DNA from 4 places in the Sporosarcina sp. NPDC096371 genome. Region 1 is predicted to be linked to each of the others. Evidence: predicted binding sites of a transcription regulator. Region 1 holds the regulator's gene; each other region holds the start of a gene.
What was found. The regulator CtsR, encoded in region 1, represses protease genes until heat stress. The targets are predictions, from matches to a motif close to ATGGTCAATAAAGGTCAAACA.
Positions count from the first base shown of each region.

Region 2: the regulator CtsR is predicted to act here: its motif matches at 1,341-1,361, upstream of ACIQ0H_RS00730 (ATP-dependent Clp protease ATP-binding subunit).
Region 3: the regulator CtsR is predicted to act here: its motif matches at 1,178-1,198, upstream of clpP (ATP-dependent Clp endopeptidase proteolytic subunit ClpP).
Region 4: the regulator CtsR is predicted to act here: its motif matches at 1,727-1,747, upstream of ACIQ0H_RS19105 (ATP-dependent Clp protease ATP-binding subunit).

Region 1 covers NZ_JBIWFE010000004.1:213,083-216,254, reverse strand. Annotated here, with positions in the region: gene ACIQ0H_RS12640 (hypothetical protein) at 1-1,195, shown strand, start outside; gene ACIQ0H_RS12635 (CtsR family transcriptional regulator) at 1,388-1,858, shown strand; gene ACIQ0H_RS12630 (UvrB/UvrC motif-containing protein) at 1,890-2,444, shown strand; gene mcsB (protein-arginine kinase McsB) at 2,434-3,172, shown strand, end outside.
Region 2 covers NZ_JBIWFE010000001.1:162,027-165,198, reverse strand. Annotated here, with positions in the region: gene ACIQ0H_RS00730 (ATP-dependent Clp protease ATP-binding subunit) at 1-1,309, opposite strand, end outside; gene ACIQ0H_RS00725 (metal-sulfur cluster assembly factor) at 1,480-1,788, opposite strand; gene ACIQ0H_RS00720 (alpha/beta fold hydrolase) at 1,840-2,610, opposite strand; gene ACIQ0H_RS00715 (Cof-type HAD-IIB family hydrolase) at 2,748-3,172, shown strand, end outside.
Region 3 covers NZ_JBIWFE010000005.1:73,918-77,089, reverse strand. Annotated here, with positions in the region: gene ACIQ0H_RS14305 (YmaF family protein) at 20-343, shown strand; tRNA gene ACIQ0H_RS14300 (tRNA-Arg) at 1,022-1,093, opposite strand; gene clpP (ATP-dependent Clp endopeptidase proteolytic subunit ClpP) at 1,282-1,887, shown strand; partial or broken gene ACIQ0H_RS14290 (hypothetical protein) at 1,943-2,314, opposite strand; gene ACIQ0H_RS14285 (HPr family phosphocarrier protein) at 2,415-2,672, opposite strand; gene whiA (DNA-binding protein WhiA) at 2,698-3,172, opposite strand, start outside.
Region 4 covers NZ_JBIWFE010000009.1:137,496-140,667, forward strand. Annotated here, with positions in the region: gene ACIQ0H_RS19100 (glycogen/starch/alpha-glucan phosphorylase) at 1-901, shown strand, start outside; gene ACIQ0H_RS19105 (ATP-dependent Clp protease ATP-binding subunit) at 1,809-3,172, shown strand, end outside.

The DNA.
Region 1 (3,172 bases):
ACTTGGTAATTTGCAAATTCAAAAAGTGAATGATGAGTTTGTCTACATCGCACCAGTTGAATTCTCGGGTCTTTTCAAGTGGTGGACTGGGAAAACGACACCGGGCTATTTCACAATGAGTGCAACTGACTCAGCAGATAACCCGAAATTCGTGAAGGCTGAAATGGATTATACGCCATCGTCTTATTTCCATAAGCAAGTAGAGCGTCATATACGGATGGAAATGCCGAATCTGATTTTTTACGGAGACGTTCAGCTGGAAATTGATGACGAGGGAAAACCACATTATATCCGTTCATATGGGAACTTTATTACAGCGCGTGACGGTTTTTATGTACAAGGGGTTGTAGTGGTTGATCCGGCGACGGGTGATATGGAGCAATATGCGCTTGTGGATATACCTGCGTTTATTGATGGTGCTGTTTCTCCTGAGGCAGTTAGCTTACAGAATAGTTATTTTGGTAACTACGTTCACGGATTCTGGAATTCAGTATTCGGGAAAAAAGATGTGAAATTACCATCGGATGAAGGAACCGAATCCAAGGTGAGTCCAATCTTTGACGAGAATGGCCATATGTATTATTTCACCGATTTCACAAGTCCAAAAGAAGGTGTCGATTCGATGCTAGGCTATGCCTTGACGGATGGTCGGACGGGCGAAGCAACGTATTACACGGGCAATTTAGAAGAGTCGTATATGGATTCGCAAGGTGCTCTTCAGATTATTGAAAAGAAATTCATCGAAAAGAAATGGTCTGGTGAAATGCCGGTACTGTACAACTTCTATGGGGAAGCAAGCTGGTTGACGCCGGTGCTAGATTCGAACGGATTCTTGCAAAACTACTTCATCGTTTCTGCTGCGAACCCAGAAATATCGGTGTTTGGAAATACTCCGAATGAAGCGTTAAAATTGTATAAAACGGCACTTCAACGCGGGGGTAGTTCTGTCAATGGCAGTTCAAGCGCTGAAGAGGCGCAAGCGTCGGTAACGGTCGTACGTGTTTTCAAGGAACGCGTTGGCGACTTTACACTTGTTTCATTTTTGGCGGCTGATGGACGGAACTTCAGCGTGTCGTCTGAAACAGTGCCGCTCGCCATTTATATCCAAGAAGGCGATCAGTTGAGGATTACGTATGTAGAGACAGGGGAACTGTTCTTACCAGTGAAGGAATTGACGAATACAAGTATGAAATAATGCGTAACGGAGTACCGGGGAATTCCCTGTGTACTCCGTTTTTTTGTTCTATGACTAAATGATAGCGATTCAAGCCTATACTAAACGAATCTTAGTGCTTTTCGATTGCGGATTAATCGGAACGTCATGTACAATTAAGTCAAAGATAGTCAAAGTCAACGGCTTATCACCCGGTATGAAAGAGGTGAGGACATGCGAAATATTTCTGACATCATAGAAGGTTATTTAAAAGCCATAATCGAAGAGGAACAGAAAGGAGCTATTGAAATTAAGCGTAGTGAAGTCGCTGAAAAGTTCCAATGCGTTCCTTCTCAAATCAATTACGTGATAAAGACTCGCTTCACGGCAGAACGTGGATATGCGGTCGAATCAAAGCGTGGTGGCGGCGGATATATCCGTATTTTCCGCGTACAGACGAATTCGCGTAAAGAGTTAATTGAGCATATTGTAGAGGGCATTCGAACAGGAGTCTCCTTTACGATGGCTGAGGATGTTATCTACAGGCTTATGGAAGAGGAAGTGATTTCTGAACGCGAATCAAAGCTCATTCTTGCAGCTGTTGACCGCACGACGCTCTATCAGCCGCTTCCAGAACGAGATATCCTTCGTGCTCGCATTTTACAAGCAATGCTTCTAACACTTATTTATGAGCAGCTAGACTGACCGTCAATTTAACAATTATGAGGTGATTTTCGTGATATGTGAAAATTGTAAAGAACGACCGGCTTCCGTCATCATTACCCAAGAAAGTATAGCCGGATCGGTGGAGCGCCACTTATGCGATAAATGTGCATTTCATACACAAACATTCCATTTCGACCTAAACCAGGAGCCGTTGTCCATTCAACAATTTCTATCCCATTGGTTTAGTGGGGTAGACCCTTTCCAAGTGCAACAGCAAACGAGAGGCGAATCACAGTTAGCGCTGGAGTGTCCTTCGTGCGGGTTGACGTTTCAAAAGTTTCTCGACATCGGGAAATTCGGTTGCGCAACTTGCTACGACACATTCCGAGGGAGATTGCCGCATGTGTTAAGAAAACTCCATAATGGTCATTCCACACATGGTGGAAAGATTCCAGTGTCGTTCAATGAATTGTACGCGGTCAAAAAGAAAATTGAAGAAATTCGTGTGAAGATGAAAGTAGCGATAGAGGCGGAGCATTTCGAAGAAGCGGCAGCTTTACGTGACGAAGCGAATACACTAAAGCAACGCCTTGCAAGTGGAGGTGAAACGAGCGATGTCGATTGAAAAGTTTATGCGTAATGCGGTGACGGGTTGGATGGTTCCTCACGGGGAGCATTCGGACATTGTCATGTCAACGCGGATTCGGTTGGCCCGCAATTTGACGGGCTATCACTTTCCGCTTGCGTTCACTGAAGAAGATGCGTTGGCGGTTGACAAGGCTGTCGCGGGCGTTTTATTGGATGCTGAGCAAAGTGAGTATACCTACACCAAAATGTCTGATCTTCCTGCGCTCGAACGCCAAGTGCTTGTGGAAAAGCATTTAATTAGCCCGCATTTGGCTAACCCAGATCGGCAAGGGGCTGTCATACTGTCGGAAAATGAAACCGTAAGTGTCATGGTCAATGAAGAAGATCATATCCGGATTCAATGTATTTATCCTGGACTGCAGCTGGAAGACGCCTACAAACAGGCCGATCAAGTGGATGACCACCTAGAAAAGGAACTGCCATATGCCTTTGACGAGGATTTTGGTTATTTGACAAGTTGTCCGTCGAATACGGGGACTGGTATGCGTGCCTCGGTGATGATGCATTTACCGGCACTGACCATCACCAAGCAGATTGACCGGATTATACCGGCTATTTCTAGGCTTGGCATGGTGGTTCGAGGGAGTTACGGTGAGGGCAGCGAAGCACCCGGCAATATCTATCAAATATCCAATCAGATAACGCTTGGGAAAACGGAGCAAGAGATCCTTGTTGAACTTGGCAATATTACATCCCGCTTGATAG
Region 2 (3,172 bases), on a different contig from region 1:
CCGCTTCCGTTACGAGTTGCACCGCAGTCCCTTGCCCAATGACGCGCTCTTCCAATGTTTCACGTAGACGTAGCAATTTTTCCCGTTCGCCTTCTACAAGTTTCGTCACCGGAATACCCGTCCAACGTGCAACTATCGCCGCAATTTCCTCCTCCGTCACCTCTTCACGAAGCAATCGACTTTCCTGACTATCCAATAGAGGCGCTTCCAGTTCGGCCAATTCTTGCTCTAGTGCAGGAATTTTACCGTAACTAAGTTCCGCTGCTTTGTTCAAATCAAAACGATTTTCAGCGTCCTCCAATTCGCGACGGTAACGATCAAGTTTCTCTCGTTTTTCCTGTATGCCGCGCAATGTTGCTTTTTCCGCATCCCACTGCCCGCGCATCCCCGCAGATGACTCTTTCAAATCCCTCAGTTCTTCTTGCAATACTTTCAGGCGCGATTGGCTCACTGCATCTTTTTCTTTGCGCAAAGCCTGTTCCTCAATTTCCAGCTGCATCATGCGTCTGGTCACAGCATCTAGTTCCTGCGGCATCGAATCGATTTCAGTACGAATCATGGCACTCGCTTCATCGATTAAATCAATTGCTTTATCCGGTAAAAATCGTTCCGTTAGATAGCGATTGGATAGTGTAGCTGCTGCAACAATCGCCCGGTCATGGATGCGAACACCATGATGAAGCTCAAATCGCTCTTTCAAACCGCGCAAAATGGATACGGTATCTTCAACAGAAGGTTCACGGACAAGCACTTGTTGGAATCTGCGTTCAAGTGCTGAATCTTTCTCGATATACATCCGGTACTCATCCAGAGTTGTCGCACCGATGCAGTACAATTCGCCGCGTGCAAGCATCGGCTTCAGCATATTACCAGCATCCATTGCACCTTCCGTTTTACCTGCACCGACAATTGTATGAATTTCATCGATGAATAAAATGATTTCCCCTGCACTATCTTTCACTTGCTTGAGTACACCTTTCAAACGCTCTTCAAATTCACCACGATATTTCGCCCCCGCAATCAGGGCACTCATATCCAACTCAAAAATTTGCCGATCCTTCAGTCCTTCCGGCACATCACCTTTCACGATTCGCTGTGCAAGTCCTTCGACTATCGCAGTTTTTCCAACACCAGGTTCCCCGATAAGAACGGGGTTATTTTTAGTCTTTCTCGATAAAATCCGAATGACGTTGCGAATCTCCTCATCACGTCCAATTACCGGGTCCATCTTCCCTCTTTTTACTTCTTCAACGAGATTACGTCCGAATTGTTCAAGCGGTGTTCGCTGATCTTCTTGCTGTTCGTTCATTCTCATCGACATCCACCTCTCCATTAGTTCGACTTTGACCATATTTGATTAATAAAATTATAAGTCCGCAATTATATGCAGTAAAGCGATTCGCTTTGGGACGTCGCATGGTACATACTAAAAAAAAGCTGTACGACCTGTGAAGCAGTCATACAGCTGATTGTATCTATTTATCGTACACCTAACGCCATTTTCGCGTAACGTGACATCATATCTCTAGACCATGGTGGATTCCAAATAACATTAACATCCACGTCTTTTACTTCTGGAAGTTCCATAAGTTCTTGCTTAACATTCGCAACGATTTGTGGCCCCATCGGACACCCGAGTGACGTAAGTGTCATCGTCACTTTTGATGTTCCTTCTTCGTCTAACTCAACATCATACACAAGACCTAAGTTAACGATATCAACGCCAAGTTCTGGGTCAATCACGTTTTCAAGAGCACCCATCATGCTTTCTTTCATCGCCTCATCCATCTTCATCCCTCTTTCCGTTCCGTTAATATCTTCATCATAGCAGAGTTCGCCTTAGCCTTTCAAATGACAAGCAAACCAATCAGCAGCTTGTAGCATTCCAGTTCTCGAAACTGCATGCCCAGCCGAGTCATCTGAAACAAATACAAAGTGTTCTGGGTTAGTAGCATAATCTTTTTTCACAGCTTCATAAAATCGATGTGTCGGCTCATAAGGTACGACGGTATCTTGCTTGCCATGCCAAAAATAAACGGGTCTGTTATTCAGTGCAGAGGCATGTTTTGTCAAATCGAACGTCGACAAAGTATCCAATAACCTTTGTTTTTCTTCATGAGTGATTGGCAATGTAAAACCACTACGTTCAAATTGTGTCATTTGCGCATTCGACAACTCGACGAATCCTGGCGCCCCCATCATAACCGTTGCCGTATCGATCCAAGGATACACAGCCAAGCAACCTAGTGTACTAATACCACCCATCGATGTGCCACCCACGCCGATTTTTTCAGTTGTAGCTAGTTCACGTTTGATAAGCTCTTCCCTTAATAAGTCGACTTCCTCAATCGTCGTCAAAACGATTTCCCAAAAGCGAAGGCTTAGTTGGGCCTCGTCTAAATTTTCATCGCGTGCGCCATGTAAATGCAGATCCGGAAGTAGGACACGAATCCCTTTTTTCGCGATATTATGGGCATAATGTAGATTATGCTCTTTGGCACTCGTAAAACCATGTAGGAAAATGACCACGGGGACTTGTTGATCTTGAAACTCGTCCTCCACTATATGCAATAAAGGGATATGACCCCACTTTTCTTCATTTACAATCACGCGCAACACACCTTTGCCTTTTGAATTAAGCGTAACAAAGTTTTTCTAAAAAAACAAAAAGGACGTTTGCTCAGAGGTGATTTTTGACTTTGACATCCAAATAACGATAGACTATTTAAATAGAAGGAGGCGTTTTTTTGAAACCACATTTAATCGTCCTTGACCTTGACGGGACATTGCTAACAGATGAAAAAATCATATCCGCTAAAACTGCACATACACTTAAAATAGCAGAAGAACAAGGCCATCACGTCATGATTGCAACAGGAAGGCCCTATCGTGCAAGTGAAGTGTATTACCGCCAACTCGGGCTTAAAACACCGATTGTCAATTTCAATGGTGCGTTCGTCCACCATCCAGGAAATGCATCTTGGAAAACGATTCATGAGACGATTTCTCTTCCAGTTGTCAATGAAGTCATTGACGCCATGCAGCAATTTCCTATCCAAAATATAGTTGCAGAAGTAATGGATGACGTCTACATGCATTACCATGATGAAAAACTTCTCGATATCTTTGGTTTTGGCAATCCCCAGATTTTACAGGGAGATATACGCCAATC
Region 3 (3,172 bases), on a different contig from region 1:
TAGTAATGACCAACAAAAAGTGCAGATTGAACAAGAAACCCAAACACATGTACATGAATTTACTGCAAGTACTAAATTAGCAGAGGAAAATGATGATAGGCATAATCATCGTTTCGCAGGTGTTACAAGCGAAATTATACCCACGAGAAACAGTCATGTTCATGCAATATTGGTAAATACCGACTTTTTAGATCATCATCATGAAGTTGGGATTACAACAGGACCTGCTATTAACGTTGGGCATGGAAAGCATATCCATTTAATTAACGGAACCACCACATTTGACGATGGTCATGTACATGAACTTTTATTCACTACTTTAATAGACAAACCACTTGTATGAATTGCAAACTTCGTGAATAAGTATGTTACAAGTCATAATAAATGTGATACTAAGTTAGATGTGAAGTGAAAAAGTCGAATTTATGAATAGTAATATCAGTCCCCCTCTTGTGTAGACACGGTTAAAAAGCGCTGCCGTCTACTGCAGAGGGGGACTATTTTTTATGGTTTAAAAAGTAACTTAGTTATAAAAAACAGGATTCCCCATCTGTAGTATTTTGGAACCTTGCGCTATGTCATCTCTTTCATCTATCCATTTTCATCAAGTCCTTGATCATCGATTGTGATGATAAGTGATAATTGACCTTATCGAATAAAAGTGTCTGTACATACTTTTTCAATATAGACACGTTCTAATGTCCAACTAACGAGCAGATGACAGTTTTTGTTTCCTTTGCGTAAAATGAGTTTGTCCATGTTGAACCGTTAGAATTCGTCAATGACTGATTGAATCGATAGAATGGTTTGCGACTCGGCTTGATTGGCAATACTTAGAATGTCGTTCAATAACACTAGATTTAATTTGATTTCGTTTTTTCAGTTCATGATCACCTGGTATATTATTTACGCTGATGACTGTAACCTGTGCGTTTTGCATTCGTGGTATTATTGCGTGGTGATTTGAATACAAAAACACCCGCCACTGAATGAACAATGACGGGTGCTTCGTTAAGCTATATGCCCTCGGCGGGAGTCGAACCCACATTTCAAGCTTCGGAGGCTTGCGTGCTATCCATTGCACCACGAGGACCTGATATTAAAACGGCTTTTGTAGCCGACAAGACTTATTATACTAATGTAGCGGCCTAAATGCAATAGTTATTTTAAAGCGTTATATTTGACCTTCGTTGACCATACTATGTATGATAAAATTACAGTTGAAGCGCAACCATGTTTCAGCAGACTGAAAAGACTATCCACCTTGAAGGAGGAAATGGAATGAATCTAATACCTACAGTAATTGAACAAACGAGTCGTGGAGAACGGGCTTACGATATTTATTCCCGTCTATTGAAAGACAGAATTATTATGCTTGGTAGTGGAATTGATGACAATGTGTCAAATGCCATCGTTGCACAACTTCTTTTCCTGGAAGCAGAAGATCCAGAAAAAGACATTTCAATTTACATCAATAGTCCAGGCGGAAGCATTACTGCTGGGATGGCAATCTACGATACAATGCAGTTCATCAAACCTGATGTTCAGACGATTTGTATCGGGATGGCTGCTTCAATGGGCGCATTCCTTCTTGCAGCGGGTACGAAAGGCAAACGTTTTGCACTTCCAAATGCAGAAGTAATGATTCACCAACCACTTGGCGGTGCACAAGGTCAAGCAACAGAAATAGAAATCGCAGCGAAGCGTATTCTATTCTTACGCGAGAAACTAAATGGTATTCTTGCAGAACGTACGGGTCAGCCAATCGAAGTACTTGCGAGAGATACAGACCGTGATAACTTCATGACTGCAGAACGTGCGAAAGAATACGGTTTAATTGACCATATTATCTCACGCAGTGATATGAAAGAGAAAGAAACAAAATAATCATTTTGAAAACCGACCTTATTGGGTCGGTTTTTTTATATGGTAGAGAGAGAGTTTACATATTTATGCGGGGGTAACTTGTCTTTGCGCGACAGGGACTTGCCTTTGCACGCCGGGGACTCGTCTTTGCGCGACAGGGACTCGTCTTTGCGCGACAAGGACTCACCTTTGCGCGACAGGGACTCGTCTTTGCGCGACGGGGACTCGCCTTTGCGCGACAGGGACTCGTCTTTGCGCCCCGAGGACTCGCCTTTGCGCGACAGGGACTCGTCTTTGCGCGACGGGGACTCGCCTTTGCGCGACGGGGACTCGTCTTTGCGCGACGGGGACTCGCCTTTGCGCGACAGGGACTCGTCTTTGCGCGACGGGGACTCGTCTTTGCGCGACGGGGACTCGTCTTTGCGCGACGGGGACTCGTCTTTGCGCGACGGGGACTCGTCTTTGCGCGACGGGGACTACCTCAAAATCGAGTAAAAAAAACCGTCTCCAACTATCGATTGACGATAAGAAACGGCCGGGATTTTCATTTAATTTTCATTTTCAACAAGTCCTGAAAGTGTGCTCAGTGCCTGATCTTCATCGATGCCATCTGCAACGAGCGTAACCGATGTGCCGCGTGCAATTGCCAGACTCATAATGCCCATGATACTTTTCGCATTCACTTGACGGTTTTCTTTTTTCAAGAAGATATCCGCTGTAAAGCGGTTTGCTTCTTGCACAAAAAGTGCCGCTTGTCTTGCTTGCAACCCTGTTTTCATTTTCACTTCCACTGTTCGTTCTGCCATGTATTCCCCAACTCCTGTCTATTTGTCAGCTTCCAATGCCCCCGTTACGGAGATTTTCTGCAATTTCCTCTATTTTTCGTAAGCGATGATTCACGCCCGATTTACTAACCGTTCCACCAGAAACCAATTCTCCGAGCTCTTTTAACGTAATATCCTGATTGTCTACTCGAAGTCGTGCGATTTCTTGTAGTCTGTCTGGCAATTGACCTAACCCAATCGTACTTTCGATAAACTTTATATTCTCAACTTGGCGCTGTGCAGCCCCAATTGTTTTATTCAAATTCGCTGTTTCACAATTCACAAGTCGGTTTACACTATTGCGCATATCCCGTATAATCCGCACATCTTCGAACTTCATAAGTGAGACGTGGGCTCCAACAATGCTAAGAAAATCTGATATTTTCTCTGCTTCTTTCAAGTAAGCAATATAGCCTTTTTTCCGCTCAATGGACTTTGCATTCAACTGGTATTTATTCATTAGATCAACGAGCGCTTCGCTA
Region 4 (3,172 bases), on a different contig from region 1:
GTTTGATCAAGTGAAGCATGACAATAAGCGAATATTAGCTGACCTCATTCATGACCGTACGGGGATTTTAGTGGATGATCAATCCATTTTTGATGTACAAATTAAACGGCTTCATGAATACAAGCGTCAGTTGCTTAACATTTTCCACATTATTTATTTATACAATGAATTAAAAGAAAATCCAAATCTAAATATGATTCCCCGCACGTTTATTTTCGGGGCAAAGGCGGCACCAAGCTACCATTTAGCGAAAGAAGTCATCAAGCTTATTAATAAGGTGGCCTCGATTGTCAATCATGACGCGGGTATTCAAGGTAAGTTGAAAGTTGTTTTTTTAGAAAATTATAATGTCAGCCTTGCTGAAAAAATCATACCGGCAGCCGATATTAGTGAACAGATATCGACTGCGAGTAAAGAGGCATCAGGTACCGGAAACATGAAAATGATGATGAACGGCGCTTTAACCATTGGTACGCTAGATGGTGCAAATGTTGAAATTAAAGAGGCCGTTGGCAGTGAAAATATTTTCATTTTCGGTTTGAAAGCGGATGAGGTATTGAATTACTATCAACATGGCGGTTATAATGCTACAGATATTTACAATACGGACGACAGGGTTAGCCGGATTTTGAATCAATTAAATCACGGTGAATTTGGATCGCATGAAATTGAGTTTAAGGATATTTATTACAATATTCTATCTCAAAATGATCCCTATTTTGTCTTGAAAGATTTTGAGCCTTATCTTGAAACCCAAGAGTTGGTGGAGCAGACGTACCGTGATAAATTGGCTTGGCTCCATAAGAGTGTTACGAATGTCGCTCATTCAGGAAAGTTCTCCAGCGACCGGACAATTCAAGATTATGCGACAGAAATCTGGAAGTTAAAAAAACAGGTTTGAAGCAACTTTAACCGTAGTGTAAAGGGTTTTCGAATCTATGTTGATGCTTCTATAAAAGCTGACTCTCAAAAGGAGTTAAGCTTTTTTTTTATTACTTAGGTACATGAATTGTTTCAAAATTTTCTATTTGGGTATCTATCTAATAAACTCATCTTTATCAATATAGATTTAAATAGGATACTCCATCAACACCGCTCGGCTCTTGGGGATGCCTCCCGCAATGAGCCAGACAGAAAACCACTGTCAGTCTCATTGCTTCGGCTACCCCAGTAGACGCCTTCGCTGGAGATTATGGAAAAATCATAAGTTGTATAGAAAGTAGTAGATCCCAATGATGAAAGTGAAACAGAAAGTATCAGGCCACTTCTGTACAATTGAAGGGGCTACACAATTTGCCCAAATCCGCGGATTTATTTCCACACTTCGCAAACAAGAATGCGATATCCTATCCTCGCTAGTCTCTATTGTTCGTGGAGAATTCTCTTTTAAAATAGACCCCATAGCAGTAGTAGTTGAACCCATGATTTTATCAAATCTACAGCGAAGGCGCCTAACAGGGGTAGCCGAAGTGATAAGACTGACAGTGACCTTCTGTCCGGCTTATCACGGGAGGCATCCCCTAGCGCAGAGCGGCGTAGAATGGATTATTTATGTCAAATTAGATACCTTTTTTTTATTAAAGGGCTAGGCAATCAACCAGACATTATTATATGAACGAACCAATTCGCTGCTGCTACTGATTTTGTATGAAGTCAATATAGTTAACATAACCCAATGGCTGATTGTAGTCATTTAACAAACAGCAAAACCCAAGCATCTAACTTGAAAGTCAATAAAGGTCAGTATATAATATGGTCAAAGGTTAAATATAGTCAAAGTCAAATGATCATATGAAGGAGGAACACATATGAAATGTCAACATTGTGGTACAAACGACGCGACGATGAGTTTGAGACTTCAGGTGAATCATCAAGGGATGCAAATTCATCTTTGTCACACGTGTTTTCAAGATATCCAAGGCCAATTGACTGCAGGGAAAATGCCGTCATTTAGCAATGATGCCCAGTATTTTTCTCAAGCAAACGGCAGTCCACAAGCAAGAACACAAACCAGACAAGCTGAGGAACAACCTGGCAATGGTTTGTTGGACCAACTTGGTAAAAATATCTCTGATGATGCCAAGGAAGAGCGGATTGACCCCGTCATTGGACGTGATCAAGAAGTGAAGCGAGTTATTGAAACATTAAATAGAAGAAATAAAAATAATCCGGTGTTAATCGGGGAACCGGGTGTCGGTAAAACAGCCATCGCCGAGGGCCTTGCTGTGAAAATCCACGAGGGCGATGTACCCGCGAAACTGATGAATAAACAAGTGTATTTGTTAGATGTCGCTTCTCTCGTCACGAATACGGGTATCCGCGGGCAGTTTGAAGAGCGAATGAAGCAATTGATCGAAGAATTGCAGACGCGCAAAGATGTCATTCTTTTCATCGATGAAATTCACTTGCTTGTGGGTGCGGGTACTGCAGAAGGCTCGCAAATGGATGCTGGTAATCTGTTGAAACCTGCATTAGCACGAGGCGGCTTACAGCTTATCGGCGCAACGACGTTGAAAGAATATCGTCAAATCGAAAAGGATGCTGCACTAGAGCGCCGATTCCAACCTATTATTGTGAAGGAACCGTCTGCAGAAGATACGATTCAAATTCTGAACGGCATTAAAGATCGTTATGAGAATTTCCATGAAGTACGCTATCCCGATGAAGCAGTTCAAGCTTTTGTCACCTTATCACAGCGTTATATTCAAGATCGATTTTTGCCAGATAAAGCAATCGACTTGATGGATGAAGTAGGGGCACGCTTAAATCTGACACATACGTCAGCTGATTCGGAGGCAATTGCCACACGTCTAAATGAAGTCATTCAACAAAAGGAACAGGCGGCAGAAAAGGAAGACTACGAGAAAGCGGCAAATTTACGTTTTGAGGAAATCCAATTACGTAAACAATTGGACAAAGCGAAACAGAACGGAGACGCTCCGCAAATGGAAGTGACGGTTGCGGATATCGCGTTGATTGTAGAAGAAAAGACGGGGATTCCTGTGACAAAACTCCAAGCAGCTGAACAGGCGAAAATGAATGGAATCGCCAAAAGTCTTGGTGAAAAAGTGATTGGACAACAAGATGCGGTCGATAAAATTGCCAAAGCGATTCGTCGTAGTCGAGCAGGACTGAAATCGAAAGACCGTCCGATTGGCTCCTTCTTATTCGT